3 regions of the Flavobacterium sp. GNP001 genome follow, and region 1 is predicted to be linked to each of the others. Evidence: riboswitches for the same ligand, from Rfam matches in the RefSeq annotation. Region 1 holds a riboswitch; each other region holds the start of a gene.
What was found. Region 1 has a riboswitch for S-adenosylmethionine ahead of ACXX8U_RS01070 (alpha/beta fold hydrolase). Riboswitches for the same ligand answer to the same signal wherever they lie in the genome.
Positions count from the first base shown of each region.

Region 2: linked by a shared signal. The riboswitch ahead of ACXX8U_RS06280 (Na+/H+ antiporter NhaC family protein) and the one ahead of ACXX8U_RS01070 (alpha/beta fold hydrolase) in region 1 are both predicted to bind S-adenosylmethionine.
Region 3: linked by a shared signal. The riboswitch ahead of ACXX8U_RS15115 (homocysteine S-methyltransferase family protein) and the one ahead of ACXX8U_RS01070 (alpha/beta fold hydrolase) in region 1 are both predicted to bind S-adenosylmethionine.

Region 1 covers NZ_JBTGUX010000001.1:273,682-284,604, reverse strand. Annotated here, with positions in the region: gene ACXX8U_RS01090 (RrF2 family transcriptional regulator) at 1-239, opposite strand, end outside; gene ACXX8U_RS01085 (trans-sulfuration enzyme family protein) at 341-1,513, opposite strand; gene ACXX8U_RS01080 (OsmC family protein) at 1,646-2,074, opposite strand; gene thrA (bifunctional aspartate kinase/homoserine dehydrogenase I) at 2,199-4,613, opposite strand; gene ACXX8U_RS01070 (alpha/beta fold hydrolase) at 4,633-5,595, opposite strand; SAM riboswitch class I at 5,673-5,780, opposite strand; gene ACXX8U_RS01065 (hypothetical protein) at 6,014-6,223, opposite strand; gene metK (methionine adenosyltransferase) at 6,930-8,180, shown strand; gene ACXX8U_RS01055 (carboxypeptidase regulatory-like domain-containing protein) at 8,259-10,923, opposite strand, start outside.
Region 2 covers NZ_JBTGUX010000001.1:1,470,905-1,481,827, forward strand. Annotated here, with positions in the region: gene ACXX8U_RS06255 (zinc dependent phospholipase C family protein) at 1-699, opposite strand, end outside; gene ACXX8U_RS06260 (YeiH family protein) at 845-1,825, opposite strand; gene ACXX8U_RS06265 (LysR family transcriptional regulator) at 1,899-2,795, opposite strand; gene ACXX8U_RS06270 (hypothetical protein) at 2,807-4,834, opposite strand; gene fabG (3-oxoacyl-[acyl-carrier-protein] reductase) at 4,934-5,680, opposite strand; gene ACXX8U_RS06280 (Na+/H+ antiporter NhaC family protein) at 5,864-7,186, opposite strand; SAM-I-IV-variant riboswitch at 7,241-7,337, opposite strand; gene ACXX8U_RS06285 (hypothetical protein) at 7,452-7,874, opposite strand; gene sucD (succinate--CoA ligase subunit alpha) at 8,089-8,961, opposite strand; gene ACXX8U_RS06295 (hypothetical protein) at 9,057-9,962, opposite strand; gene ACXX8U_RS06300 (nuclear transport factor 2 family protein) at 10,204-10,566, opposite strand; gene ACXX8U_RS06305 (UDP-3-O-(3-hydroxymyristoyl)glucosamine N-acyltransferase) at 10,568-10,923, opposite strand, start outside.
Region 3 covers NZ_JBTGUX010000014.1:5,501-16,423, reverse strand. Annotated here, with positions in the region: partial or broken gene ACXX8U_RS15135 (ferredoxin-like domain-containing protein) at 1-128, shown strand, start outside; partial or broken gene cobA (uroporphyrinogen-III C-methyltransferase) at 121-896, shown strand; gene ACXX8U_RS15125 (precorrin-2 dehydrogenase/sirohydrochlorin ferrochelatase family protein) at 899-1,489, shown strand; partial or broken gene ACXX8U_RS15120 (NAD(P)/FAD-dependent oxidoreductase) at 1,600-2,653, shown strand; SAM riboswitch class I at 2,746-2,865, shown strand; partial or broken gene ACXX8U_RS15115 (homocysteine S-methyltransferase family protein) at 3,137-4,139, shown strand; gene ACXX8U_RS15110 (dihydropteroate synthase) at 4,223-4,762, shown strand; partial or broken gene ACXX8U_RS15105 (vitamin B12 dependent-methionine synthase activation domain-containing protein) at 4,732-6,905, shown strand; partial or broken gene metF (methylenetetrahydrofolate reductase [NAD(P)H]) at 7,001-7,960, shown strand; gene gldA (gliding motility-associated ABC transporter ATP-binding subunit GldA) at 8,030-8,926, opposite strand; partial or broken gene ACXX8U_RS15090 (dicarboxylate/amino acid:cation symporter) at 9,075-10,341, shown strand; partial or broken gene ACXX8U_RS15085 (prephenate dehydratase) at 10,735-10,923, shown strand, end outside.

The DNA of each region.
Region 1 (10,923 bases):
CGATATACTTTGGCCATGCTGATGTCCTTCGGTTCTTTTATCAAATAATAACCGCCGCCCTTTCCTTTTTTGGCTCCCAGAAAACCAGAATGGCGCAACAACAATAAAATACTCTCTAAAAATTTGAGTGAGATATTTTCAGATTTGGCAATATCCGCAATCGCAACAGGAGTTTGGTCTTCTCGGCGCGCCAAAAAGGTCAAAGCTTTTATACCGTATTTTGTTTTTTTTGAGAGCATTTTACTGTTTTAGAATTGTATAAAAAAGATTCGCAAGCATGAAACATTGCATTGTTTGAACCAAAACTACAATCTAAAATCGTTAATCCCAAATCTATCCGTTACGAAAGCGCCTGCTCCAAATCGGCAATTAGATCCTTTACGGTTTCTAAACCAACAGAAACACGTACTAATCCATCGGTAATACTCACCGCCAAACGTTCTTCGACAGATAATTTACTGTGCGTTGTAGAGGCTGGATGCGTAACAATAGTTCTGGTGTCTCCTAAATTTGGTGAAAGCGAACACAATTTTATTTTGTCTAAGAAAGCTCTTCCGGCTTCTAATCCTCCTTTGATTTCAAAAGCAACAATATTTCCGCCTAACTTCATTTGCTTTTGCGCAATTTCATATTGAGGATGCGATTTCAAAAAAGGATATTTCACTTTATTCACCTGCGGATGGTTCTCCAAAAACTCTGCTACTTTCAAGGCATTTTCGCAATGTCTATCCAATCGAATGGCTAATGTTTCTAAACTTTTAGACAATACCCACGCATTAAAAGGCGATAAAGAAGGTCCTGTAAGTCGGGAAAACAAATAGATTTTCTGAATCAGATCAGCATCCCCAACGGTTATTCCGCCCAAAACGCGACCTTGACCATCCATTAATTTGGTAGCGGAATGCACCACTAAATTCGCTCCCCATTTGATTGGTTGCTGCAAATAAGGCGTTGCAAAACAGTTGTCAATAATTAAAATTAAATTATGCTTTTTGGCAATATTTCCAAGCAATTCCAAATCAATGATATCAACAGCGGGATTTGTTGGTGACTCTGCAAAAAGAATTTTTGTATCAGGCGTAATCAAACCTTCAATAGTCTCGGGTTGATTGATGTCAAAATACGAGGTTTGTATATTCCATTTTGGAAAATAATTAATAAACAACGAATGCGTGGCACCAAAAACACTGCTCGAAGAGACAATATGATCCCCTGAACTTAATAGAGCAGCCATAGTAGAATACACCGCGGCCATACCTGATGAAAAGGCAAAACCAGCAGCGGCACCTTCCATAGCGCACACTTTGCTAATAAATTCGTTATTATTTGGATTGCTGTAACGGCTGTAAATATTCCTGTCTTTTTCCTCTGCAAATGAAGCACGCATGTCTTCGGCATCTTCAAATACAAAACTAGACGTGAGGTACAACGGCACAGAATGCTCTAAATATTGTGTTCTTTCTAACTGATTGCGTATGGCTTGGGTTTCGAAACCAAATTCTTGTTCGTTCATTGTTTTTATATTTCAAAGAGTTGTTTCACAAAGATTCACGAAGGAATCACCAAGATTCACTAAGATTAATTTTTATTTCTAAAAACTCTTTATTATTTAAAATTAAAGTTTTAAAACTCTATAAATTTAACTTTACGTCAATTCGACTCCGTTCAAAACTACTTTGTAATGTATGGTCGCTGTTGGTTCTAATGTTTTAGAAACTGAACAGTATTTTTCAAAAGAAAGTTGCGCGGCTTTTGCTGCTTTGTCTTCCTTGATATCACCTTCTAAATAAAACACCACATGGATGTTTTTAAAAGGTTTTGCTTCTCCAACTTGTACGCGTTCGCCTTCAACCTCAGCTTTGAAAGACGTGATTTCTTGACGTTGTTTTTTCAAAATCGAAATCATATCAATGGCGCTACACCCCGCAACTCCCATCAATACTAATTCCATCGGACTGGCACCCATATCATTTCCTCCGTATTCAGGTCGGCTGTCTACGTTTACTATATGCCCTCTTTCGTTCTTTAATTCGAAATGGAAATTGTCGTTTACTCTGTTTAATGTTATTTTCATTGCTATATTTTTTGAACGCTGATAACGCGGATTCTCTCACGCGGATACAACTATTTTTATATTTAAATTATGATTCCTGAAAACTGTTCACTTTTCACTTTTCACTTTTCACTTTTCACTTCAATTACCCCTTATCAGACAACCTTAGAATATCACCAAAAACACCTCTTGCCGTTACTGCTGATCCTGCGCCAGCTCCTTGAATTACAATTGGTCTGTCTCCGTACGATTCAGTGTAAATTTCGAAGAAAGAATCTGAACCTTTCAATCCGCCCAAAGCCGTATCTGATGGCACCGAAACTAATTTCACTTCTAGATTTCCTTTGTCATTTTGCAAATCTCCCGATAATTCTCCTATATAACGCAACACGTGATTGGGCTTTTGATCGACTTTTATTTTTGCATAAATAGGATCGAACTCCGTCAATTTATTCAAAAACTCTCCTACATCTCCGCTACGCAAATGTTCTGGAATTAAATTTTGAATCGCAATTTCTTCAAACTCATTTTGCAAGTCTAATTCTCTAGCCAAAATCAATAATTTTCGTCCTACATCATTTCCGCATAAATCCTCTCTTGGATCTGGCTCGGTATATCCATTATCGATGGCTTCTTTTAAAATTTCGCTAAACGGCACGTCTTTGGCCGAAAAATTATTGAACAAATAACTCAATGTTCCCGAGAAAACTCCTTTAATCTTTGTGATGTTTTCACCAGAAAGGTGCAACAATTTAATAGTATCAATCAACGGCAATCCTGCTCCAACATTGGTTTCATAAAGGTAGGTCTTTTGGTTTTCCGCCAGAACTTTTCGTAATTTTTTATAAAAACTATAACTTAAAGTATTGGCTACTTTGTTTGACGAAATCAAATCGAAACTATTTTCTACTAACGAAATATAATTCGAAACAAAATCAGCACTTGCCGTGTTATCGATCGCTATCAAATTCTCTAAATGATGCTCATTTGCGTAGGCAATCACATCATCAATTTTATACGAGAATCCGTTGGTTTGAATTTCGTTTTTCCAGTTAGGTGTCACGCCGTTTTTATTCAAAAGCACATTCTTAGAATTGGCAATGGCAAATACATTCAATTTGATATCTTTTCTTTTTTCGATGGCTGCTGCCGATTCTAAAATTTGATTAATCAAGGTACCGCCCACCAAACCGTGACCAAAAACAGCAATATTTATTTTCTTGGCTACGCCAAAAATCTCTCCGTGAATCACATTTAAGGCTTTGTGCAATTGTGATTTTTTAACAACCAAACTCACATTCTTACCAGTCACCGTATTATTGAAGAGAATCGGAACAATTTTATTCTTGATTAATGCGGTGTAAGGCTTGTGAAACGTACTTAAATCCTGCCCGATAATAGAGATGACAGCAACATCATCAGCCACAGTTATTTTATTGACATCTTTCGAATAGAAATCATTTTCGAATTCCTTTTCCAATTCAATCATGGCAGTAGTAGCTTTGTCAGCAGCCACAACCAAACCTATTCCACGCTCTGATGAACCTTGCGAAATGATACTTACACTGATATTATTGTCGCCCATTACTCTAAAAATTCGAGCATCGACACCTGTTTTACCAAGCAAACCTCTTCCTTCCAGATTGACCAAAGCCACATTTTCAAGAACCGAAAGCGTTTTAATTCCCTCCTTGTTAGAATTCGAAGTAATTAAAGTGCCTTTATTTTCATGATTGAAAGTATTTAAAATACGTAGCGGAATGTTTTTTTCTAATAACGGAATGATGGTTTTGGCGTGCAAAATAGTAGCTCCAAAATTAGCAATCTCATTCGCCTCATTAAACGATAGATGATCAATTTTCTTAGCATCGACAACTAAATCAGGATTGGCAGTATAAATTCCGTCAACGTGTGTGTAATTTTGTAATTCTTCGGCATTTAAATAATTGGCAATCAACGAAGCGGTGTAATTACTCCCGTTTCTACCTAAAGTTGTAGTATCATTATTGGTCGTAGAACCTATAAAACCCGTGATTATATTAACCGTATTTTCCGTGTTTTGCTTAAAAAAAGCAACTACATTTTTCTTCGAAAGTTGTTCTAAGGGTTGTGCATCACCAAATTTAGCATCGGTTTTTATCAATTCACGCGTATCGGTAAAACGAGCATGGATTCCTTTTTCTATCAAGATTGCCGTAAGTAATTTTGCCGAAAGCAATTCGCCTTTAGACAAAATTTGGTCTTTAATTTTTTTACTGTAATCGCCAATCAGACTTACACCTTCAAACAATTTTTCTAAAATAGTAAACTCCTCAGACAAATCAACAGCATGATAAACATCTTGCTGGTATTTTTTAAAATCTTCAAAAAGTGGCTTGTAATCTCCGTTTTGAGAAGCAATGGTTAAAATTTGTTCCAATTCATCTGTTGCGTTACCACGTGCCGAAACCACAACTGCAATTTCTTCGCCTTGCTTTACTTTGTCTGTTATTATGGCAACCACCTTATTTAATCCGTCACCATTTGATAACGATTTACCTCCAAATTTTAATATTTTCATTGTGTTGTGTGTTTGTAGCTTAGAATAAATCTTGAAGCAAATTGTGTAATTGTTTGTATTCTATCAAAAAAGCATCGTGTCCGTGAATGGAAACTATTTCTTGATAACTGACGTTTTTATTTAATTTTTGTAGTTGCTCAAAAGTGATTTTGTTTTCATTGGCTGTAAAAAACAAATCCGAATTGATTGCGATGATATGAATTTCTGCCGTTACAGCTTCGATTGTATCTTCAAATGATGACCGATTGCGAGTGACATCAATAGTTTTCAGTAATTGATTCATCATTTTATAGGATGCCAATTGAAAACGCTGTTGCAATTTTTCGCCGTGATGCAACAACCAACTTTCAACATTAAAAATGGCTAACTCCTCATTAGTGGTTCGCTGAAATTTTGCCGTAAATGATTCTGGAGTTCGGTAACACAACATCGCGTGTGCGCGGGCATCTTGAATGGGTTTAGACGAATTATTCAGAATTTGTTCTTGCAAAAAACAATTGGCAATAAGCCAGTCTGTCGCTTTCCAATCGGTTGCAATAGGAATTAATTTTTGGGTTATTGTTGGTTCTAATGCGGCCATTTCCCAGGCAATTCCACCACCTACAGAACCTCCAATAATAGCATAAAGTCGTTCTATTTTAAGAAAACGAATCCCTTCAATAAAAATTCTAGCGATGTCTCTTGCTGTAAAATCAAGATGATTTTCAATTATAGCGCCATCAAATCCATTTCCAGGAACGTTAAAAGCAAGTACGGTATATTTGGTAGTATCGATAGTTTTGTTAGCGCCAATTAGGTCATTCCACCAACCGTTATCGCCCACCACCTGTGAATTTCCGGTTAGCGCATGATTGACCAAAACAAGGGGAGCTGTATGCAAAGGCAATCCAAAAGCTTGATAACTTAAGTTTAGAGCAACATAAATTGCACCTGACTCCGTGGTGAAATTGTGTAAAGTAATAGTTGTTGGTTTATTTTCCAATTTCAAATCTGTTATAATTAGGACTTGTGTTTGGAAATATTAGAAAGAAAGCTAGGTGTTATCTAGACAAATTCTTAGTGTTATCTTTCCACGATGGGCGTGGTAGAATGCAGCACCTTCTTCGATAAATCGAAGGGTTGCTAAGGCTTCATCGGGTCTAATCCCTCTGCCTTTCTTTATAACATTTCAATACTGTTGTGAACTTTGTGAGTGCAAATTAAAGATTAATTTCGGTAACCACCAAATTTAAATACGCAATCGATTTTTGTACGTCGCAAAGTAAATTACTTTGGTACAAACATTAAAAACATAGGAAGTCCTGACAAGGTAACTTAGAACAAAACCATTTTTTTACCTTGCCAAAACAACCTTTTTAATTACTGGGTTACAAATATTTTTAACCTGAAAAGCTATTGCCTTAAATAAATAACTCTTCATTCTCTTGAGAATACATTAAAAAAAGTAATGAATTTGGGACTAACTTTTGAGCAATTGCATCATTAGTTACGAACTCAAATCGTGGGTGAATTAAAACATTTACAGCTTCAACTGCTTTGATTTTCTTGTTTCGAAAATTGAACTTTCGTAAAAAACGAAACGGATCTGATAAACTTCTTTTTGTTTTCATACTATTGGTTGTTAAAATGTTACTCTTGTTTTTCTGTTCATAAATTTCTTAAAGCAAAAAACCCTTTTAGATGTAAATCCAAAAGGGTTTTAAGTAGTTTGTACTTATTATTATCCTTGGGATTCACGAATAGGGAGTGCCAAATGCGGCTTTTGCAACGCAATGCATCGAAATTTGGACTGACTGTTTTATGTAATTATTTAAAACGTATTGATTCATCTATTGTTTGTGTGATATTCGAATTTCTCAAAAAAAAAGCTTCCTTGTTCAGGAAGCTTTAGTATATAATTTTAAATTAAAATTATGCTATAAGCATCCCTCAGGAATTTTCCTGTGCGACTTTATGCGAAAAGCAGATTGAAATTTTCATTTTGTTTTGATTTGAAAGTCAAATATGCAACTTAATTATGACAAAAACAAGAGCGTCAAGGAATTAATTCAAATTATTTTCAAAAAACATATTAAAAGGGCCGATTTTTTATCGGCAAAAAAAAGTTAAGTTTAATTTGCAATTCAAAATGGTTTCATACCTTTGCACCCAAATACAAGAGGAAAAATTTGAACTGATTGCAACCTCTTCATAATGAAATAAATTCATTGTGAATACTGAATAATTTTCAGTAAAAAAATGCTAAAGCAGGAACTCTCCTTTAGACCTTTTCAGCAATTATTTTTTCTCGCTTAATTTTATAAAATAATAAAACTTATGGCCTATTTATTTACGTCAGAATCTGTGAGCGAAGGACATCCAGACAAAATTGCAGATCAAATTTCAGACGCATTAATTGATAACTTTCTAGCATTTGATGCTGAATCAAAAGTAGCTTGTGAAACTTTAGTAACTACTGGTCAAGTTATTTTGGCCGGAGAAGTTAAATCAAATACATACTTAGATGTGCAAAATATCGCACGCGAAGTCATTCGAAAAATTGGTTATACAAAAAGTGAGTACATGTTTGAAGCTAATTCATGCGGTATTCTTTCGGCTATTCACGAACAATCTGCTGATATTAATCAAGGTGTTGACAGAGCAAGCAAAGAAGAGCAAGGCGCTGGTGACCAAGGAATGATGTTTGGTTATGCAACTAACGAGACTGAAAATTACATGCCATTGGCACTTGATTTGTCACACAAATTATTGCAAGAATTAGCTGTTTTACGTCGTGAGAATAACGAAATCACCTATTTACGTCCTGATGCTAAATCACAAGTAACTTTAGAATACAGCGACGATAACAAACCAACTCGTATTGATGCGATTGTTATCTCTACGCAACACGATGATTTTGATGAAGAAGCTGCTATGCTTGCTAAAATCAAAAAAGACATTATCGAAATATTGATTCCTAGAATTATTGCTAAAAATCCTGAACATGCTCATTTATTTAACGATGCCATTCAGTACCACATCAACCCAACAGGGAAATTCGTAATTGGAGGACCTCACGGAGATACTGGACTTACAGGAAGAAAAATCATTGTAGATACTTACGGAGGAAAAGGAGCTCACGGTGGTGGTGCTTTCTCTGGAAAAGACCCAAGTAAAGTAGACCGTTCTGCTGCTTATGCTACTCGTCATATTGCCAAAAACTTAGTTGCAGCGGGTGTTGCTGATGAGATTTTGGTACAAGTTTCATACGCAATTGGTGTGGCTAAACCGATGGGGATTTTCATCGAAACTTATGGAACTGCAAAAGTGAATTTGACTAACGGTGAAATCGCTAAAAAAGTAGAAGCTATTTTTGACATGCGTCCGTACTTCATCGAACAACGATTGAAATTAAGAAACCCAATTTATAGTGAAACTGCTGCATACGGGCACATGGGACGTACTCCTGAAACCGTAACTAAGACTTTCTCTGCTCCTGGTGGATTAACAAAAACCGTTGAAGTAGAATTGTTTACTTGGGAAAAATTAGATTTTGTAGATCAAGTAAAAACTGCTTTTGGATTGTAAAAAATTCAAAGCATAGTTAATAAAAAAAGGGGATTTAGTTGTTGCTAAATCCCCTTTGCTTTTTAAGCTAAATGAAGTTTACAAATTGTACTTCACTATGAAAGTTACAAATCGAGGTAAGATGATATTTTCATTGGCATTAAAACCATTTACACTAAATGAGTTGTTCAATCTTGAACGGGTGTTCAAAAGGTTATTCGCCTGAATGCGGTATTCAAACTTTGCATCTTTCTTGATGTAGTTCAAACTAGCAGTCATGATTTCAAAATCGTTTGATACACCATTAGTTTCATTTTTAAATCGGTTAAAGGCGTAGTCCCAATTAACATTCAATCCATTCAAGAAATAATAATTCAACTTTACTGTTGGAGTTTGTGTGGTGAATTTATTAGCTGCTTGCTCTGAAAAATTCACGCGGTAACCCAAATCTACGTTTGGATATTTTTTGAATTGCGTTGCAAAAGCCAGGTTGTACGCATGATTTACATTCTCGATTCCTTGAATAAATTCTTGAGTCACTCCGCCTTGGACTCTTCTATTTAATACAAAATTGCGATTCCATCCTGCATTGGCTCCAGCAGTAACTTTATAATACTTTTTGAAGCTTTTAGAGTAAAACAAATTTCCGTTTAAATTTTCATTCTCAGCATCTAAATTCAAACGGTCCGAAGTAGAATAAATACTTTGGAAAGAAACTCCATTAACCACTGGATCTTTGGTAGTTGTATAACTGATGTTTGCAAAAATCGTAGTAAAATTATACAAGTTGTACTTCGAATAATTCAAACGGTGACTCGTAACTAATGAATTTTCTAATTGCGCATTTCCTCGTGACAAGCTGTTAAAATTGGTAAAAATAAATCCTTCAACCAAAGCATTTACATCATTAAAGCCGTTACGCATGTTAAAATTGTAGGTTACATTTTCTGATTTCTTCAAATCCCAACGTGCAAACATATCAGGCAATAATCTAGTGAAATTAAGTTTGAATGGCGATGCAAATTGCTCGTTTGAAGTGTTGTATTGGTGTAAAGAAAAACCAGGATTAAAAGTAAACCTGCCTTTGATAAACTTATAATGCAAACCTATAAAAGCATCATTAAATAGGTAACGCACATCATTATTATAAGCTGCTTGCTCCACTGGATTTACTGAATTATCTTGAAGAATTTGCAAAATACTCGAATTGTACGATTGGTAAGCATTCGTATTTCCAGCAGTTACATTCAAGATACTTTTGTTAGAAATTTGATAAAAATAGTCAACTTTTGCATCTAACTTATTCGTTTTTACGAAACGAGATTGCTGTATGTTTAGGGCATTTTCATTTACAAAAACCGCACTTGGATCGTTCGGGTTTGTTGAATTTGCATTTTGGTATGGATTTACCGAAAGTTGTGGATTGTAAAAAGGATCTTCATCCTCATATTGATGTTGCATTTCTAACACCCAAGTTGACTTTGGATTTTGCGTATAAAACATATTCAAACTCTGATTGAACGATGCTGGCGCTTGCTTTTGAAAAGCAATTACGGTATTATTATTAGTTACCGTATTCCCGTTAGAAGTAGAGGTGAAATTAGTTTGACTATTATCTACATCTTGTTGGTCATTTTTTCTAAAAAAAGCATCGTAATCCAGTTGAAAATTCTCATTGGCTTTGTATTTTGAACCAAACTTAGAGATGAAGGCATTGTTGCGAGATTCGGTATTGTTTTTTCTGTTTTCTAAAGTCGCAATATTGGTGGTATTCGGTTCAAAAATTCCGCGTTCTGAATTGGTAATGGACTGATTGAATGTTGCTGAATACGCCGCAAATCCTGATAAAGTCCATTTTTTAGAAACCGAATGATTGATGTTGATCGTTCCAAATTTATCGCTCGCTTTGGCCACATTATCGCCACCGGATAAACCAAAAAAGTTTCGATTAAGAGATAATGAAGTACCGTTGCGCCCAATCGTGTTTCGTGCTCCTCCATTTATTCTGAAAAAATCAGCCGAAGTCAATGAAACTTCGCCAATGTTATTAAGGTTTACAATAGAGTTGATGCTTGTTTTTGGCGAATAATAAAACAATTTTGGGTTAAAAATATACCCTTTATCATTTGCCAAACCACCACTTACATCACCAAACCAAAATTTATCTTTACCTTTTTTAAGTTTGATATTAATTGCAATATCGTCATTATTGTTTTCGAGGCCTTTCATTTGCGACACCTCGTTAAAATTACGAAGTACTTGCACTTTATCAACTGCATCAGATGGAATATTTTTTGAACCCAATTTCGTATCGCCCTCCATAAACGGTTTTCCGTCTACAAAAAGTTTAGTCACTTTTTTTCCCTCTACTTGCACTTGACCGTCTCCTGTAACTTCAAAACCTGGTAGTTTTTTAAAAACGTCTTCTAACTTGCGTTCTTCTCCGGTTTTAAATGAATCCGTATTGTACACAATGGTATCTCCTTTTATAGAAACTGGCATCTCGCGCACAATTTCTACACCATCAAGTTCGATTCCACCCGCTTCCATGGTGATGTTTTGCACCATATTTTGAGTAAGTGTAGCAACAGTCACTTCCTTATTTTGCATGCCCAAATAACTTAGTTTTAAAACATAAGTTGTGTTCGGTTTTAGGTTTAAAATAAACTTGCCTTTATCAGTTGTAATGGCGTAGGCATCCATTGCTTTAGTCGTTTGGTTCACTGCCATTACGTTGGCCATTTCTAGAGGACCCGATTTAGAA
Region 2 (10,923 bases), 1.2 Mb from region 1:
TTTATTTTGTGGCGTGGCTGTTCTTAACTTTTTATCAATGGCAAGCAATGGTTCCACTAAACTATGCGTATCGTAAATCAAATCCCAAGTCGCTTTTTCTACATTTTCTAGATAAACGCCTTGTGGAACGTTAAACTTATAATCTTTGGCAAACAACTCTGGTAAGCGGCTTTCCCATAAAGAATGGATTCCTTTTTGATCTGTATTTTGTCCGTCGTGATTGTCTGATGTATGTAATGGCATGTGACCATCTGCAATGTAATGACCTAAATCACCCGCAATAAAAAGAATTTCGTTTTTACGCTTATCCTTAAATGCTTTTGTTAACTTTTCCATTAACTCCTGAATATGCCAAGGTAAAATTCCGTTTTTGGTCAAAAATTTCTCGTCGTATTTTGCTTTAGCTTCCTCCATAGTTTTAGGAAACGAAGCCGGATCACCAAAGTTTTCCATGTCAAAATAATGGCGAGGTGGCTCCATTTTGTCATTCAAAACATTTCTACGCAAATCAGGAACTGTACTTTCTTGCGTGATAAAATCAATGTGGTTGTAAAAGAATGTTTGTAAAGGTTTTGGCAACGCCATTACAGCAGCTCTGTTGATGCGCTCATGCCCTACAACACCCCATGACATCAGTATTACTGCTGCACAAATTGTGGTAAAAACAATAAGAGTTGGTTTCAGTTTAAAATTTTTCATTTAATTTTTTTTTTAGAAAGGCAAATGTATCTCAATAAATTGGTTTTCAAAAAAAGAACTGCAATTACTAATGCATTATTAAGCTTTACTTAACATCTGTTTTCTATCAAAAAATGATTATTCGCTTAATTGTCTTTTTAAAATATCAATCATAAAAGTATATTACCGCCAAAAGAGATGCGCTCGCGATAAAAACCCACAATAACAATCCTTGTAATAATGGCTTAGCGCCAACTGTAAAAAGCATTTCTTTAGTCAGACCTGAACCAATTAAAAATAAAGTAATTGTCAAACCTATTTTTGATAAAGCATTAATCTTAATAGTTATAAAATCAGCAACAGGAAAATAAGTTTGGATGATAATGATCCCCAAAAAAACAATGATAAAATACGGAATTTTAATTGAACCCGCTTTGTTACTGCTCAATAACGCGGTGAAGATTGAAATGGGAATGATCCACAAGGCTCTTGCTAATTTTACACTTGTCGCAATTTGCAACGCTTCTGTGCCATAACTATTTGCAGCGCCAACAACTGAGCTCGTGTCATGAATGGCAATGGCACTCCAAATTCCAAATTCATTTTGAGATAATTTCAAAAGGTGGCCAACAATTGGAAACAAAAACAAAGCAATGGCATTCAAAATAAAAATAACGCCAAGTGCCAAGCCAGTCTGTTTTTCAGTAGACCGAATCACGGGTGCAATACTCGCAATGGCACTACCACCGCAAATTGCAGTACCACAAGCAATTAAGTGACTCGTTTTACGATCTGTTTTAAACCATTTTCCCAAGAGCGTTCCAAGCAGCAAAGTACTTGCGATAAAAACCACTGTAATTCCAAAACTAGCCGAACCAGCAGTTACAACATGTTTTAATTGCATTCCGAAACCCAAACCAACAACGGATATCTGTAACAACCATTGGATTATTTTTGGAGAGAAAATAGCGATCGGATTTCCGAAAAAATGAGTAATCACTATTCCGAGTAACAAAGCTATTGCCGGACTAATAAGCCCTGTTGTACAAACAAGTAAAACAATAAAAAAGATAATGCTAGCCAATTTATTTTGTGCTAACAATTCTCTTAATATGACTATTGAATTGGATTGTACTTGAGTTTTCACGATTTTGTATTGAAAATGACAGTACAAAGGTGCGACGATTGTTTTTGTTATACCAATCGTATCTTGTAATCTACTATAACTTTAAGTTATAATAACTCAAGATTTTCTGTGCCAAAACATCAGCAAGTGAATGTGTTTTTCCTTGTAAAGTAATTATATAAAAAAAGCGTTCAATAGCAAAACGATCTAAATCAAGTAAATACAATTCTTTATTCTGCAACTCCTTTTGAATAGCGTGAATAGATATGAAAGCCACACAGTTTGAATTCATAAGATACGATTTGATGCTCTCCGTGCTTCCTAATTGCATTTCTACTTGCAAATCGGATAGTTTTACACCCAAAGCTTTCAACGCATCATCTATAACTTCAAGTGTTCCAGAGCCTTGCTCGCGCAATAAAAACCGCATTTGTTTCAAATCATCAATTCCTATTGTATCACGCTTGGTTAATGGGTTTTTACTATTACAAACCAAAACGAGTTCGTCCTTTAAAAATGGAGTATATTTGATTAGTTTATTCTTAGATTTTCCCTCAACAATTCCGATTTCAATTTCTTGCTGAAGCAAGGCGGTTTCCATCTGTTCCGTATTTCCGTTCCATAAACGAACCTGAACATCTTGTAGTTTTTGATGAAATTGAGCCAAAACGGGCGGAATAATATATTGTGAAACGGTTGTACTCGCTCCTACTCGTAAAACACCGGACTGTGTTTGCAGCAATGCGTTCATATCAAAGTCGATTTCACTGTAAATATCAAAAATGTTTTTTACATGTTTCAAAAGGACATTTCCAGCGGCTGTAATGGCAATTCGCGATCCATTGCGTTCAAAAAGTTTGATTTTATGATACTCTTCTAACTCCTGAATGTGCTTCGAAACCGCGGGTTGGGTGATAAACAATTCGGCAGCAGCTTTTGTAAAACTCAAACGTTGCGCTACGGTATAAAAAACTTTGAGCCTAAAATCCATATTTTTTAGTTTTACAACATGCCATTGTATTTACGAACGAGCCATTCAATACCAAGTAAAAGTGCAATAACGACCAATAACCACACCCAGTCTAAAAGTGGTGATTTAACAACTATTTCTTTTTGAGTTGTTTGGTAATCCTTATTTTCTAACAAAGTTTGAATAAGCTTGTCAACCTGATTCGGAAAAAATAACTGTCCTGAAGTTTGCGATGCCAATTGAGACAATCTTTCAATATCAGCGTTAACAAATTGTTTTTCGATATCAAAATCAATAATTTCTAAACTGCTACTGTAGGTCGTATTAGAGTTGAGTTCTTTTACCGTAAACTGATAGGTTCCTGCTTTCAAGCCATCAAGATTTACCTTGTATCCGTTTGCCGCTTTCAACAAATCATAATTCGTTTGCTGTTTTGTTTTTTTATTCAGCAAGCTAATCGTTAAACGTGCTTTGTCATCGGCTTCATAATTTTTATTAAAATATTGGGCACTAATAACAATTGATTCTCCTGCATTGTAAAACCTTTCATGATCTACAACTAAAGGCTTTTTGGCTGCTTTTGATCCTAGATACTGAATAATTTTATCGATAAAACGGTCGTATTTTTCGAATGATTTTTCTTTTATGTGCGATTGTAAACGCCACTTCCAACTATTTTCACCTAGTAAATAAGCCGTGCGTTGGTTTTCATTTTCAGCAAAAGCCAATAGTGGTGCATTAGTGTTCATTACTCGTATTTTTGACGAAAGTAAAATTTCAAGACCCGCTTTAGGTGTTATGGTACCAAATGCATTTTGTAACGGAGGAAACGCATCGAAACCGATATCATCAGTAGCAAATAAATTAAAATCAGTATTCAAAACGCTCAAATAATCTTCACTTTGGCCACTCATTTTAAAATTCAAATCATTTTGCTGTTGATTCAAAAAGTTAAAATCGGTTGCCATCCCTGTCACTACAAAACTACTAATCTTAGCATTTTTAGCACCTTCAAAAACACTTTTAAAAGCAGCAGTTGGTTGATAAAAAATAAGAATATTATAATCGCGTAAGTTGTTAATTTGATTAGGTTTAACTACTGTTACTTTGCGCTGTGCATTAGATTCAATTGCTCTTTTAAAAGCACCAATATCCGGATGATCAATAGCCGATACAATAGCTATCGCTGTTTTTTGATCTTGTACTTCAACTGCAAAATTCTTTACGTTATTGTATTTATTTTTTTCAGTTAAATTCGAACTTATTTTGGCTTGATACATCTGCAATCCCACCTTATCTGCAGGTAAAAGCAAGTTCAAAGTGGCAGTATTTTTTGAAGCAGAAAAAGAAACGCTTTGTTTAACTACAACATTATTCCCTTGCGAAATGGAGAAACTAGCCGTGACATTTTGCTTTCCTGCATATTGCAAAAACACTTCTACAGGAAATTTATTCTTGTAAAACGCATACTTATTGGCATTCAATTGACTAATTTTTAAATCCAAATAGGTTGTTGTATCACCAACAGCTACAGGATATACTTTGTTTTGCGGATCGAATTGAAATACGTAGTCACTTCCCGAAGTCTGATTTCCATCAGTAATCAAAACGGTAGCAAAAGTTTTGTTTTTAAAATTACTCTTCAAGTTTTTAGCAACCACATCTATATTACTTTGGCTTCCTTTAAAATCTAGCTTACTAAAAGGCTCCATTGTATTAGAAAATTGAAAAGATTGTATTTCAAACTTTTCTTGTAATGCTGCGTTATCTTGCAAAGCTTGCATTGTTCCTTTGACTTGTTTGGTAGCTTCTAAAAAAGAAATCGAGCTCGAATTATCGGCCACAATTGCCAAAGGAGTTTTAAATAACTCTAAGGTTTTACGAGTTACGATCGGATTTATCAAAAGCAATAAAATACCAAAAAGCGATAAAAAACGCAAAAAAGCCAAAAACCAAACTGTTTTAGTTTGATTTTTGGCTTTAAAAATATACTGTAAATACGACAACACCCCAGCAAGTATCAAAGATAAAAGTATCAATAGTATTGTGTTTGTTGTCATTTATTCTTTTTTAAAAGATTTGAAGAATTTACAGCTTATAGTATGTTTTAAAGTTTAAAATTCAGTCAATCTTTGAATTTTAAAACTTTTAATGACGTTTTAAGTCAACATTCCGCCACATACATTAAGTACCTGACCAGTTACATAAGCACTCATATCCGATGCAAAGAAAAGACAAGCGTTTGCAACATCTTCAGTAGAGCCACCTCTTTTTAACGGAATTCCATCTCTCCAACCTTTTACTACATCTTCGTTTAACTTTGCAGTCATTTCAGTTTCAATAAATCCAGGCGCAATTACGTTACAACGAATATTTCTTGATCCTAATTCTAAAGCAACTGATTTCGAAAAACCAATTACACCCGCTTTTGAAGCCGCATAGTTCGTTTGTCCCGCATTTCCTTTCACACCAACCACAGAACTCATATTAATAATTGATCCTGCGCGTTGCTTTAAAAAGGTACGTTGAATGGCTTTTGTCATATTAAAAACCGATTTCAAGTTCACATCCATAACATTGTCAAAATCCTCTTCAGACATACGCATCAACAAATTATCTTTTGTAATTCCTGCGTTGTTAATCAATACGTCAACCGTACCAAAATCAGCCAAAACTGCATCCACAAACGTTTGCGCTTCATTAAAATCCGCTGCGTTTGATTGGTATCCTTTTGCCTTGATGCCCAATGCATTTAATTCGTTCTCCAAGGCCATTGCCGACTCTACTGATGAACTGTATGTAAACGCAACATTAGCGCCATGTTTTGCAAAAACTTCTGCAATTCCTTTTCCAATTCCGCGACTTGCGCCTGTTATAATGGCAACTTTTCCTTCTAGTAATTTCATAATCAAAAATTAGTTATTTTTTATTCGAAGCTATTCCTGCTATTCACTGCAATCTTTTAGGTCCGCTATCGCGTACCCAAAAGGATTTCCGTTGCTATCAGGGCTAAAAACGACTTGCCAAATATATACTATTTCCTTTTTTAAAAAAAATTTAGGCTTGATTATGAACAATAATTTTTACAATTATACCTTCAAAAAACGGTAGGCTAGTTTATCCCAAAAAGCAGCATAAATAGCAATCAATGTAAATACAAGTAAAAAAAAATGATACCATGCATTACTCAAAATATCAAGAAAATCTAATTTGCCATTGGCATAACTCAGTATCAACAAAATTTGAGCTCCATAAGGCAATATTCCTTGAATGACGCATGAAAAAATATCTAAAATAGTAGCTGACTTTTTAGCGCTCAATCCGTACTCATCATTAATTTCTTTTGCAATAGGCCCAGTAATCACAATTGAAACGGTATTGTTAGCAATAGCTAGATTGGCAAAACCTACTAAAACTCCAATACCTGTTTGTGCTGATTTTTTACTTTTAATTCTTTTTTTAATCTGGTTTAAAACCCAAGTAATACCTCCAGCTTTATCAACCATAGCAGCTAATCCTCCTGTTAGCATCGAAAGTAAAAAGATATCGGTCATACTCGTAAATCCCTCATAAATTTTCTGAGTAAACTCCATTACCGTAAATGAATCGTTATAAAAACCAATCAAACCTGCAATTATAGTCCCTAGCAATAATGTATAAAATACATTAACACCCACAACGGCAAGAACGATTACCAAAACATACGGCAAAATAGCCCACAAAGAGTAATCATTTTTAGCAATATCGACAGCAACAACATCTGAATTAAAACCCAAATAAAAGAAAATTAAAATAGTTACAATGGCTGCCGGAAGTGCTATAAACAAGTTGATCTTAAATTTATCTTTCAAATCACAACCAAGAGATTGAGTAGCAGCTATTGTCGTATCTGAAATCATTGATAAATTATCCCCAAGCATAGAACCTCCTAGTAAAGCACCTGCTATTAATGGCATTGAAGCACCACTTTTATCAGCGAGCGATATCGCAATTGGTCCAATTGCAACAATAGCCCCAACTGAAGTTCCTGTAGCAGTAGATAAAAACGAGGCTATCAAGAAAATCCCTAACGGAAAATAAGCCACATCAATAGTACTAATCCCTAAATTTACTACGGCATCTACACCACCCATTGCTTTACTCACCACGGCAAAAGCACCAGCGAACAAATAAATCAAGCACATCGTCATTATTTTACTATCACCACAACCAGCAATTAAAGTATCTACTTTATCGTCAGTTGATGTTTTAAATAATATAAATGCGGCAATAATACCTACCAATACGGCAACTGGTGAAGGAAATGCATAAAAATCGTCTAGTAAAATACCAGCACCCAAAAAAGTAAAAATAAAAATAAATAGCGGAATCAAAGCATACGGATTTCCGGATTCCTTAGTAAAATTTGTCATAAAAATAATTTTAAATTAAGTGTTATGACGAAAAACAAAGCTGGTATTGGGAATGTAAACAACATTTTTTCCAAAGGATTTGGCTTATCGTTTTAGCACCTTGCTTGTTGTTGCAGGTTGCTATCCCTTTGCAGGATTCGTGATAACGGGTGCAAAAATACACAATCTATTACAATATTTGCAAACAAATGCTTTAAAATTTGATAATAAAAAAACGCTACCCGAAAAAGGTAGCGTTTGTACTTAATCTAAAATGCTAAATTTATTAGAAAGCAACATTCCATCTAGGCAGCCTTCCGTTTTCATCCAAAAATGATTGTAAAACTTGACCTTCTACAGCAGTTGGAATTGATTTCACTTCATTATTAAAAGTCTCATACCAAACTACTTCAAGAGCAGATATAGCTTCTTTTTTCATTTGAGCTGGCCAAGAATATTTTCTTCCTGTTTTTGCAAATTGGTGACCTTCGACAATTTTATCGAATAAACCGCCATTTTTTATTTTCAAAGCGCCGTTATTTTGAACAGTCCCCGTAGAACCAACCATAATTAATTCTTTCTCGTCACCTACTGCGTAAACTAAAAACACGCCAGATCCTTCAGAAGCATTACAAACTTGCTCTAAACTATCATCAACATTAAATAAAAATTGATTGGTAACCGTGAATTTTTCTAATTCTTTGTACATATATGTTATTTTTAATGGAATAGATTTTCACAAAAAAAGACCTCACAACATCGTGAGGCTCACTGAAAACTATTCGTATGTTTTGTTTTTTATTAAAATAAAAACTTGGATGCAAGATTTTTTAAATAAAGTGCAAAGATATTTCTTTAATTCAATTTACAACAAAAAAAGCCCCACAAAATGTGAGGCTTTTTAATATTTAAATTTCAGGTGATTATCCTAAAATTTCTTTTACTTTTTTACCAATTTCAGCTGGTGAATCAACAACGTGAATTCCATTGTCTCTCATGATTTGTTTTTTAGCAGCAGCTGTATCGTCAGATCCTCCAACAATTGCACCAGCGTGACCCATTGTTCTTCCTGCAGGAGCTGTTTCTCCAGCAATGAATCCAACAACTGGTTTGCGGTTACCGTCAGCTTTTATCCATTTAGCAGCATCAGCTTCTAATTGACCACCAATTTCACCAATCATAATGATTAATTCTGTCTCAGGATCATTCATTAACAATTCAACTGCTTCTTTTGTAGTGGTTCCAATAATTGGATCTCCACCAATACCAATTGCAGTAGTAATTCCTAATCCTTGTTTTACAACTTGGTCAGCTGCTTCATAAGTTAAAGTACCTGATTTAGAAACAATACCAACTGTACCTTTTTTGAATACAAAACCTGGCATGATACCAACTTTAGCTTCACCTGGGGTGATTACACCTGGACAGTTTGGACCAATTAATCTTGCATTTCTTTCTTTTACATAAGCATTAGCTTTAATCATATCTGCAACTGGAATTCCTTCAGTAATTGCAATAATTACTTTAATACCAGCATCAGCAGCTTCCATAATAGCATCAGCAGCAAAAGCTGGTGGTACAAAAATGATACTTGTATCAGCACCTGCTTGATCAACAGCATCTTTTACAGTATTAAATACCGGACGATCTAAATGACTTGTTCCACCTTTTCCTGGAGTAACACCACCTACAACGTTTGTACCGTATTCAATCATTTGAGAAGCGTGGAAAGTACCTTCGCTTCCTGTAAAACCTTGAACAATTATTTTGGAATCTTTATTAACTAAAACACTCATGATATATTTTTTATGTAGTTTTTAAAATCGTTAGGCAAAAATAGGTTTTTAGGGGCAAAGTTTAAAACAAAAGCAATAAAAATCTCAAGAGAATTTTATTTCACTTCATTGATGTTTTTATTTTGGTAGGGATAATTATAGTAAACAAATATATTTTTAATATTTGGGTATTTCTGATTGAATCGATCTTTCATAATTTTAAACACTCTCTCCTCGGGGTAAACGGGTACTTTTAATTCCTCTAAAGCCCAGGTGTTGGTATTAATAAGGTAACTACCATTGCAAAAGATATCGTTTTTTAATTTTGATCTCCTTTTCTCCAATTCAGGGTATTCTTGAATTTTATCTACACAAATTGAAAGTGTTTTTGTATTTCCAGAATATAAATTAAAAGAAAGATAATCATCCCAATGTCCAAAAAAAGACAAAATTGGCATCAATACAATAACCACTAAAACGCTTATATTACGAATATTGTTAAAGAATAATAATGTAATATTTGAGAATCCCTCGTGATAAAAAAGAATCAGAACTAACCCTAACATAACCAAGTTCCATGGAACTATTATTATGTTGTAATTCAATCCTAATGGTCCAAAAAGCAATAATATGAGCAAATGCATTAAAATTGCGAGAATCGCACAGTTTTTTTTATTCCGAAAAAATAAAATACCAACTCCAATAAATATTTCCATGGCAGGGAAAATCAATCCGAAATAATGTACAAAAGGATTCTTTATCAATCCATCTGAAATATGCACGATTTTTCTCAAAATAATACTATCCCAAAAAATATATAGAAAACTTCCACTAAACTTATGAAGGCCACTGAAAACATAAGTTACGGCAATTAACAACCCCACCAATGATAGAAAATGTTTGCTATTTCTTGAAAACAGAAAAAAAATCAAGGTTAAAAGATATTGATATTCCCAAGGCTGCCATCGCATATAATCTAAAAGACAAGATGCAATCTCTAAAACAATGACAGCTAATACCAAGTGTCTTTTTAAAGGATAAAAGAAAAGGCCTCCAATAAGTAGTAAGGAAATAAAAAATGTAATGAAGTGGACTTGATTCGAAAACTGTAAAAAGTTAAATACAGGAATTACAGGAAAATATCGATCCGAGATCCAAACTTTGAATGAGATAATTTTACCAATAAACCAACCGATCGAAACAATTTTGAATAAAATTACCTCTTTTGGGTACTTAAATGTATGGCAAGCCAATTGCATTTAATTATGATAATTGACTCATTTGATAGCCTCGAAAAAGTTTATTATCTTTTATTTGCCAAATAACATTAAAATGAGCTAGTAACATCTCTTCTCTGGGATTTTCAATAGTTTTTACAAAATGTGAGTAGCGTAATGACACCAAATCATTCTCAGACAAAATATGGCTAATGCGTACCTTTGAACGCACATAAGCTTTACTTAATTCATCGGATAATTGCACTAGTGCATTGTAATCTAACTCAACAAAACCTTTACTACTATTCCACTCCACTACCACTTCTGGGTGAAGAAAATCTTTAATGACCGCGCTATCAATTAAGGCATCCGACTTATAAAACTTTTGAACTATCTCTTTTACAGACATATTATTTTAGTTTGTTTAAAATTTCTGGAATCTTTTTAATATGAGCTAATTGTTTCAATTTTTCTCGGGATTCTTCTATCGGAGTACCAAAATAGGACCTTCCACCTTCAACTGATTTGGTAACTCCCGTTTGTCCCATAATTACCGCCTTAGCGCCAATAGTAATGCCGCTAGTAGTACCAACTTGTCCCCAAATAGTAACTTCGTCTTCAATTATAACACAACCTGCAATTCCGGTTTGCGAGGCAATCAAACATTTTTTACCAATAACAGTATCGTGTCCAACGTGTACTTGGTTGTCTAACTTAGTCCCTGCACCAATAGTTGTATCGCCAGTAACACCTTTATCAATGGTAC
Region 3 (10,923 bases), on a different contig from region 1:
AAGATTTAGTATACCAAATCAGAGCGAATGAGCCTTCTGCAGAATTTGCACAAAAATACATTCAAGAAGGAGTTGCCTTTTTTGAAAACGTAGAAAAATACAGAGCAAAAGATTTAGCTAATGCATAATATAGTACAACCCAAAGTAACTTTAGTAGGCGCTGGTCCATGGCGATCCGGATTTGCTTACTCTAAAAGGAGTAAAAGCACTTGCTGAAGCAAATGTGGTTTTGTATGATGCGCTGGCCAATGATGAAATAATGATTCATGCACCAAAAAATGCCATCAAAATATTTGTAGGCAAACGAAAAGGCTGTCATGAATATACACAAGACCAAATCAATCAGTTGATTGTTGATAATGCGCTTACCTATGGAAATGTCGTTCGATTAAAAGGTGGCGATCCATTTATTTTTGGTCGAGGAAGCGAAGAAATAGAATTCGCAGAAAGTTTTGGAATCCCTACATTTGTAGTACCCGGAATTTCATCATCGATAGCAGTTCCCGCTTATCAAGGAATTTCTTTGACAAAAAGAGGTGTTTCGGAAAGTTTTTGGGTAATTACAGGTACAACCTCTGATAGAAAATTGTCAAATGATGTGGCTTTAGCAGCGCAATCATCGGCAACTGTTGTTATTTTGATGGGAATGAGTAGAATTATCACAAATTGTTTCATTATTCCAAAAGGAATCCAAAGGAGAAACTCCCGTTGCGATTATTCAAAACGGAACTACTCCACAAGAAAAAATTGGAGTTGGAACGATTGACACAATCCAAGAAGTGGTAATAGAAAACAAATTAAGTTCACCAGCCATTATTGTGATTGGAGAAGTAGTCAAAGAAAGCAATAAATTGAAAGGGTTTTACGAAGAATTCATATCAAAAGAAATACAATAACATTGGAAAGGAACGAATTATATCCAATATTTTTAAAATTACACAACCTCAATGTACTTATTGTAGGTGGAGGAAATGTGGGTTTAGAAAAATTATCTTTCATGTTGAAATCGAGTCCGAATGCGAATGTTGAGGTAGTTGCCCCAAAGTTTTTACCAGAACTGGAAAGCTTGGCTGCAAAACATCCTTCGGTGCAATTAACCCATAAAAAGTTCAATCGCTGGATGCTTCGCAAACGCCACATGGTAATTGCCTGCACAGATGATTTAAAAGTAAATAAAAGAGTATACGATTTGTCCCGAAAAAGATTTCTGATTTGCAACATTGCTGATACACCGCCATTATGTGATTATTATTTGGGCGGAATTGTAACTAAAGGAAATGTTAAAATCGCTATTTCAACTAACGGAAAATCACCAACAACTGCCAAAAGATTACGGGAGTTTTTTGAAGAAATCATTCCGGACGATATCAATAAAATGGTCGAAAACCTGAATGAATATCGCAAAACGCTGAAAGGAAATTTCGAAGAAAAAGTTCAAAAGATGAATGAAATTACCGAGTCGTTGAAGAATAAAGAGCCAAGAGAATAGAATAAAGAGCAAAGAATTCGACTGATATTTATCATTTAAAATAGTAAAAATCAATCGTTAATTTGCAGTAAAATAGTTTAGCACAATTACATTATATAAAGAATAAAAAAATGGTTAAAACAGACATACTTATAATAGGAGCCGGACCAACAGGTTTATTTGCAGTTTTTGAAGCAGGATTGTTAAAACTGAAATGTCATATTTTAGATGCTTTGCCACAAGCAGGTGGACAATTATCTGAATTATACCCAAAAAAACCTATTTATGATATCCCGGGATTTCCGGAAGTATTGAGCAGGAGATTTAGTAGATAATCTAATGGAACAAATCAAGCGATTCGAACCAGGTTTTACACTCGGAGAACGTGCTGAAACAATTGAAAAACAAGAAGACGGAAGTTTTATTGTGACTTCAAATAAAGGGAAAAGATTTCATGCGCCAGTAATTGCTATTGCTGGAGGATTAGGAAGTTTTGAACCAAGAAAACCATTAATCGAAGACATTGAATTTTACGAAGACAAAGGAATTAAATACTTTATTAAAAACCCGGAAAAATTCAGAGACAAAAGAGTAGTGATTGCCGGAGGAGGAGATTCTGCTTTGGACTGGAGTATTTTCTTGTCGAATGTTGCTTCTGAGGTAACTTTGATTCACCGTAGAAACGAATTTAGAGGCGCTTTAGACTCTGTAGAAAAAGTACAGGAATTGAAGAACTCAGGAAAAATAAAAATGATTACACCGGCAGAAGTAGTTGGTTTAAACGGTGCCGAGCATTTAGAATCAATTGATATTGAAGAAAATGGAGCGCACAGAACTATTGCTACGGATTATTTTATTCCGCTTTTTGGATTAACACCAAAATTAGGTCCTATTGGAGACTGGGGATTAGACATTGAAAAAAATGCCATCAAAGTAAATAATGCTTTGGATTACCAAACGAACATTACAGGAATTTTTGCCATTGGTGACGTAAATACCTATCCAGGGAAACTAAAATTAATTCTTTGTGGATTCCACGAAGCCACATTAATGTGTCAGGCAGCCTACCAAATCATCAATCCAGGTAAGAAATATGTATTGAAATATACTACAGTTTCAGGTGTTGACGGATTTGACGGAACTCGTAAAGAAGCTCCAAAAGCCGTGGTGAAAGCCATAGTTTAACAACTTAGTACAAACTAGTTAAAAAATATAGCGCTAATACTTGCAAGTATTAGCGCTATGTCTTTACTTTGCACTGTTCATATATTTATTGAAAGTTATCACGAAAGGCGGAGGGAAAGACCCAATGAAACCTTAGCAACCCTTTATCTTTAAAGAAGGTGCTACATTCTACTTTATGCTGAACCAGTTTCAGTATCTAAGATAGATAACACACGAATACTCACTTAGTATTTCTCAAACCTTTTCTTGACAACATATCGATATTTAGCCTACTGAATTAATTTCAGTATCAGGAGCGAACAATTGGCGTTTTTTTGCCAATACCGTTCCCGCTTTCCGTTGCAATCTTTTACTTTTTTAACAAAAAAAGTAAAAGGATTTTCACTGTAATCGGGGCTAAAGAGCTTAAATAGTGAACTTTTGTAATTATTAATCAAAAGTGTGAATCCGATACTTATCGAGATTTACAAGAAATAAAAAGAAATGTCAAGTATTCAAGAAGCCATTAAAAAAAACATACTCATACTCGATGGAGCTATGGGAACCATGTTGCAACGCTACAATTTTTCTGAAGAAGATTTTCGAGGAGAACGTTTCAAAGATTTTCCGCATTCCTTAAAAGGGAATAACGATTTATTGTCACTAACGCAACCACAAGCTATCAAAGCAGTTCACGCAGCTTATTTTGAAGCAGGAGCTGATATTGTAGAAACCAATACGTTCTCAGGAACGACTATCGGAATGGCAGATTACCATCTTGAAGATTTGGTGTATGAACTCAACTACGAATCGGCACGAATTGCCCGTGAAGTAGCCGATGAATTCACAGCCAAAAATCCAGACAAACCTCGTTTTGTAGCCGGGTCAATAGGACCAACAAACAGAACGGCAAGCATGTCACCAGATGTAAATGATCCGGGATACAGAGCCGTAACTTTCGATGATTTGCGCATTGCTTACAAACAACAAGTTGAAGCTTTGATTGACGGAGGAAGTGATTTGTTGTTAGTAGAAACTATTTTCGACACGTTAAATGCTAAAGCAGCACTTTTTGCTATTGAAGAAGTAAAAGACGAACGCAATATTGATATTCCAATTCATGGTTTCAGGAACCATTACGGATGCTTCAGGAAGAACACTTTCAGGGCAAACCGTAGAAGCTTTTTTAGTTTCGGTTTCTCACATTCCATTGCTAAGTGTTGGTTTCAATTGTGCCTTGGGAGCTGATTTGTTGAAGCCTTATTTGCAAACTTTATCACAAAACACTTCGTTCAATGTGTCGGCGCATCCTAATGCAGGATTGCCAAATGCTTTTGGAGAGTACGATGAAACACCAGAGCAAATGCAAGCTTTCATCAAAGAATATTTAGACGATAATTTAGTCAATATCATAGGTGGTTGTTGCGGAACAACGCCAGAACATATCAAGTTGATTGCTGATATTGCGAAGGATTATAAACCAAGAGTATCAACAGCAACGATGTAAACGTAAAGATGCGCTTTACCGCGTCTGAATTATAGCCACGAATTCATTGTAATTATTGGGTTTGAGGCACAAAAAAATAAAAAATGGCACAAGCAGAAACTAGAAAAAACCTTGTATTATCGGGATTAGAGCCTTTAATCATTACGCCGGAAAGCGTTTTTGTGAATATTGGTGAACGAACGAATGTTACAGGTTCTAGAAAATTCCTTCGATTAATCAAGGAAGAAAAATACGAAGAAGCACTCAGTATTGCTAAAGAGCAAGTAGAAGGTGGCGCACAAATCATCGATATTAATATGGATGAAGGAATGCTGGATGGTGAATATGCCATGACAAAATTCCTGAATTTAATTGCTGCCGAACCAGATATTTCCAGAGTGCCAATCATGATTGACAGCTCGAAATGGGATATTATAGAAGCAGGATTAAAAGTAGTTCAAGGAAAGAGTGTCGTAAACTCTATTTCTTTAAAGGAAGGAGAAGAACAATTTATTCATCACGCTAAATTGATTAAGCGTTATGGAGCTGCGGCTATTATTATGGCTTTTGATGAGGTAGGTCAAGCTGACAATTACGAACGCCGAATAGAAATTTGCCAGCGTTTGCGTATGATATTTTGGTAAACAAAGTTGGTTTTCCTCCGCAAGACATCATTTTCGATTTAAATATATTCCCAGTGGCAACTGGAATGGAAGAACACCGCTTGAACGCATTGGATTTCTTTAGAGGAACCAAATGGGTTCGAGAAAATTTGCTAGATGCACACATTAGTGGTGGAGTAAGTAATGTTTCGTTTTCGTTTAGAGGAAATGATACCGTTCGGGAAGCGATGCACTCCGTTTTCTTGTACCACGCTATTCAAAACGGAATGACGATGGGAATAGTAAATCCTGAGATGCTTTCTATTTACGACGAAATTCCAAAGGATTTATTAGAACACGTTGAGGATGTAATCCTAAACCGTCGTGATGATGCAACCGAAAGATTATTGGATTTTGCAGAGAATGTAAAAGGAGATGTAAAGAATAATGAAAAAGCAGTTCAAGAATGGCGTTCGGGAACCGTTCAAGAACGAATTACCCACTCACTTGTAAAAGGGGTCGATGCCTTTATAGAACTAGATGTTGAAGAAGCACGATTGGCAGCTACAAAACCTATTGAAGTTATCGAAATTAACTTGATGACAGGAATGAATGTTGTAGGTGATTTGTTTGGTTCCGGTAAAATGTTTTTGCCACAAGTAGTGAAATCAGCGCGGGTAATGAAAAAAGCGGTGGCCTATTTGTTGCCTTACATTGAAGCTAGCAAACAAGCGGGTGACAAAAAAGGAAATGGAAAAATCCTGATGGCAACTGTAAAAGGCGATGTACACGATATTGGTAAAAATATTGTTAGCGTGGTGCTGGCCTGTAATAATTATGAGATAGTAGATTTGGGCGTAATGGTACCACCTGAAAAAATTATTGCAGCTGCTATTGAGCACAACGTAGATATTATTGGATTAAGCGGATTAATCACGCCATCACTTGATGAAATGGTTTATCTCGCCAAAGAATTAGATAGACGAGGGCTGAAAATCCCAGTAATGATTGGTGGAGCAACGACTTCTAGAGCACATACTGCGGTGAAAATTGCACCTCAATATAGAGAAACAGTAATACACGTAAACGATGCTTCGAGAGCCGTGACGGTGGCTGGAAGTTTATTAAATAAGGACAGAAAGATATACGCAAGCGATATTAGAGCAGAATATGATGCGTTTAGAGAAACATTTTTAAATCGTTCGCGTGATAAAAATTTCCTAACCATTGAGCAAGCCCGAAAAAATAAATTACAGTTGGATTGGGAGAATTTTACTCCTGTAAAACCCAATGTAATTGGAGAACAAACTATCGAAGTCGATTTGGATGTTTTGGTTCCTTATATTGACTGGACACCATTTTTCAGAACATGGGAATTGTTCGGGAAATACCCGGCGATTTTAACAGATGAGGTAGTAGGAGAGCAAGCAACTTCTGTTTTTGCAGATGCACAAGAAATGTTGGAAGTTATTTTGAAAGAAAAGAAATTGACAGCCAAAGGAATTTACGGAATTTTTCCGGCGAATCAAGTCAACGACGATGATATTGAATTGAGTGATGAAAACGGAAAACCATTGCAGACATTCTTGACGTTGCGTCAGCAATCACAAAAAACTAAAGGTGCTCCAAATATCGCATTGTCGGATTTTATTGCTCCGAAAGATAGTGGTAAAACGGATTATATGGGTGCGTTTTGTGTAACGACCGGTTTTGGGGTTGATGAATGGGCGGCTGAATTTGAAAGAGATTTGGACGATTATAATTCGATTATGGTGAAAGCATTGGCGGATCGTTTTGCAGAAGCTTTCGCCAATACCTTCACGAAAAAATCCGAAAGGAAATATGGGGATACGCTGCTGATGAAAATTTAACTACCGAGGCTATGATTGAAGAGGTTTATAAAGGAATTCGTCCAGCACCGGGTTATCCGGCTTGTCCTGACCATTTAGAAAAGCCAACGATTTGGAAATTACTAAATGTAGAACAAGAAATAGGAGTGACTTTGACGGAGAGTATGGCTATGTGGCCAGCCTCATCGGTTTCTGGATATTATTTTGGAAACCCGGAAAGTAAGTATTTTGGACTTGGAAAAATAAAGGAAGACCAAGTTATTGATTACGCTAAACGAAGAAGCGTTTCAACTGAAGTAGCCATGAAATGGTTGAACCCGAATATTGCGGATTAGAAATAGTTTAAAGTTGAAATTTTGTTTAAAGTTTAAAGTTTAAAGTTGTTCGAGAGAACCTTAAACCTTAAACCTTAAACTTCAAACTAAAGAAAATGAAAGTAACACAGCATATAGAAGCAGCTAAAGGAGAAACTTTATTCTCTTTTGAAATTATTCCGCCTCAAAAAGGCAAAAGCATTCAGGAATTATACGATAATATTGATCCGTTAATGGAGTTCAAACCGCCATTTATCGACGTAACCACTTCTCGCGAAGAGTTTATTTATGTTGATAAAGGCAATGGATTATTGGAAAAAAAACTTACCAGAATGCGTCCTGTGAACGCTTGGAATTTGCGCTTCAATCAAGCATAAGTACAATGTAGATACAGTTCCTCATGTGCTTTGCGGTCGTTTTATACAAAAGAAGAAACCGAATATTTATTAGTCGATTGTCATTATTTGGGAATTGATAATGTGATGGCTTTGCGTGGCGATGCGATGAAGGACGAGCAGTCTTTTGTTCCTAAACAAGGAGGAAATGATTTTGCTGTTGATTTGGTAAAACAAATTAACCAACTGAATTGCGGGAAGTACTTGCATGATGTGATGGATGTTGATAACAAAGCCAATTTTTGTATTGGAGTTGCGGGATACCCGGAGAAACATTTGGAATCTCCATCTTTAATTTCCGATTTGAAAAGATTGAAAGAAAAAGTAGATGCAGGTGCTGATTATGTGGTGACGCAAATGTTTTTTGATAATGCTAAATACTTTGAATTTGTTGCTAAAGCCAGAGAAATGGGAATTACCGTTCCTATTATCCCGGGAATTAAACCAATTGCAGTACAAAGACACTTACAGGTATTGCCACAAATTTTCCGAATCGACTTACCCGAAGATTTAATTAATGCTGTTGATCAATGTAAAAATAATGCGGATATTAGACAAGTAGGAATCGAATGGGCGATTCAACAATCGTTAGAATTGAAAGCAGCCGGCGTTCCAGTTTTACATTATTATTCAATGGGAAAATCAGAAAATATTAGACAAATTGCGAGTAAGATTTTTTAATTTTTAATCGTATTTCATAAAAAAAGCTCGTTTAAAATTGGATTTAAACGAGCTTTTTTGTTGTTGTAACTATTTCGTAATCTCTCTAAATACGGCCTCTAAATTTTTATTTTTCTGATTCAGCTGCAAGGTTTTTAAACCATTGGCATTGGCAAAATCAAAAACTGCCGGGCGCATGTCTTTATCCGCTTTGAAAGTCAATTCCCAAATCATATCGTGTGTATTTTTATAAGAAACAAGATTTTCGATTTTGGAAATAGCTTGTTCTTCTATTTTATAATCAAATTCTACTTCGATAACTTGTGCTGCATCTTCGGAAATTAAGTTGTCTAGTTTTTTATCGGTAACAATTTTGCCGTTATTGATGATAATCACGCGGTCACAAATCGCTTCAACTTCCTGCATAATGTGCGTAGAAAGGAAAACCGTTTTGTCTTTACCCACGTTTTTAATCACATTACGAATTTCCATCAATTGGTTTGGGTCTAAACCTGTAGTTGGTTCATCAAGAATCAAGACGTCAGGATTGTGCAATAAAGCATTGGCAAGACCTACACGCTGGCGATATCCTTTAGATAATTGCCCTATTTTTTTATGACTTTCGGTACTTAAACCGGTCAATTGAATTACTTCTTCGATACGGGATTTGGCTACTTTATAGACATCAGCATTGAAAGCCAAATATTCCCTCACATACAAATCCAAATACAACGGATTGTGTTCTGGAAGGTAACCAATAGAAAGTTGAACGGCTTTTTGTTGAGTGTTTACATCGTTTCCATTTACGATTGCTGAACCTTCATCGGCATTAATGTAGGTTGTCAATATTTTCATCAAAGTCGATTTTCCGGCTCCATTTGGACCTAAAAAGCCAACGATTTCTCCTTTTTTTATAGAAAACGAAATGTTATCCAATGCTTTTTGGGCACCGTAGCTTTTTGATATATTATTTACTTCTATTGACATGGAATTTTATTTGTTGCAAAAGTAAACAGAAAAAGCATTGATTTATTGTTTTTTGTAGCTCAATAGCTAAAAAGTCCTTTGTCAAAGTTTTACAAAGCGGGATGATATTCTGTTTTAGATTTATATATTTACCCTAAACTATATAGATATGAATTTGAAAAATACACAATCGGGCAGTTTCTTGAAAAATTACAAAAGTATTTTATTGCTACTTGGCGGAAGTCTGGCAGGAAGTATTTTGGGTTTAGTTTTTGGAGAAGGAGTAGAGGTGATTAAGCCTTTGGGCGATATATTTCTGAATTTATTGTTTACAGCAATTATCCCGTTGATTTTTTTTACGATCGCATCTTCGATTGCTAATTTATGAAAAATCAGAGAAACTAGGAAAATTGTTTGTCATTGTCATTGGAGTATTTTTAAGTACAGTACTGATTTCTGCTATTTTGATGATAGTTGGTGTATTGTTTATTTCCCATTCAGCAAGATATTATCATTTCTAAAATCCCACTAGAAACTATTCAGGAAAGCACTACAGGTTCACAAATTACCCGAGTTGCTTACAGCGGGGGATTTTTATCGAGCTACTTTCTCGAAAAAGTATGTTGGCGCTCATCATATTTTCGTTTTTAATGGGATTTGCCAGTTTGCAATCGGGCGAAAAAAGGGAAAGATTTCAGTCGAGTTCATTGAATTCAGGTAATGAAGTGATGAAACAATTGTTACACGTTCGGTTATGAAAACAGCTCCAATAGGATTGGGTGCTTATTTTGCATATCAAGTTGGGATTTTTGGACCGCAATTGTTTGGTGCTTATGCAAAACCATTGGGACTGTATTATGCGGTTTGCGCGTTTTATTTTGTCGTGTTTTTTAGTTTGTACGCTTTTATCGCCGGAGGAAAATTAGGATTTAAAGTGTTTTGGAAGAAGTAAATGTACACCTTCTTTAACGGCGTTAGGAACTTGTAGCAGCATTGCAACAATTCCTGCCAATCTGGAAGGTGCAGAACAAATGAATATTCCGAGACGCTGTTCGGAATGTAGTTATCCCACTTGGCGCACCTTTGCATAAAGACGGTTCTAGTATGTCGTCGATAATAAAAATTGCGGTTATTTTTGCTATGTTTGGTAAAGATTTTACGAGATCCAAATACCTTATTGATGGCATTGGGAATTACGGTTCTTGTTTCGGTGGTCGAAGGCGGAATTCCAAATGGAGGTTATATAGGAGAAATTTTGGCGATAACCGTTTATGGATTTCCTATGGAGCAGGCTTTGCCGGCTGCAATGATTGTAGGAACTTTGGTAGATCCAATGGCGACGTTGCTGCAATGCGAATGGTCATTTGGTCTCGGCAATGATGGTAGCTCGAATTTCGGAAGGGAAAAAATGGCTTACTGAAAAATTAGTAGCGTAATTTGGTTTGATTTTAAGGGTAAAATTCTGGAAAAAGAATATTTCAATTTCTGAAAATCATAAAGACACGCTGAATTAAAAAATATTTTAAAAGCCTTTTTTTAATTATTACATAATTAATAACCAGTTTTTTAGCGAATTCCTTTTTTTTGTTCAATAAAATCAGCTTTTTTTTGGGTTAGCTGGAAATTATGTATACATTCGCAGAGTAATTAATACAAAATGGCCAACAAGATGTTGAGTAACCGATTTTATTTTAGCAATTCTTATTATTTCTTCTGGAAAGTAGAAAGGGATTGTTGTATGGTTATTTGATTATAAAAATTAAATTGATACTATAAATATACAATCCCGATGAAAATCGGGATTTTGTTTTGCTTAAAAAGGTGTAAAAATGAATGAAATAATTGGAATACAGGGGATAACGGGTTCTTTTCACCATCAGGTGGCACAAGAATATTTCAGATCTTCAGGCAGTTGCTGTCGATGAATGTTTGTCTTTTGAAGAATTAGTGGATAACCTACTTTCAGGCAAATCAGATCAAGCAGTTATGGCGATAGAGAATTCTATTGCGGGTCCTAT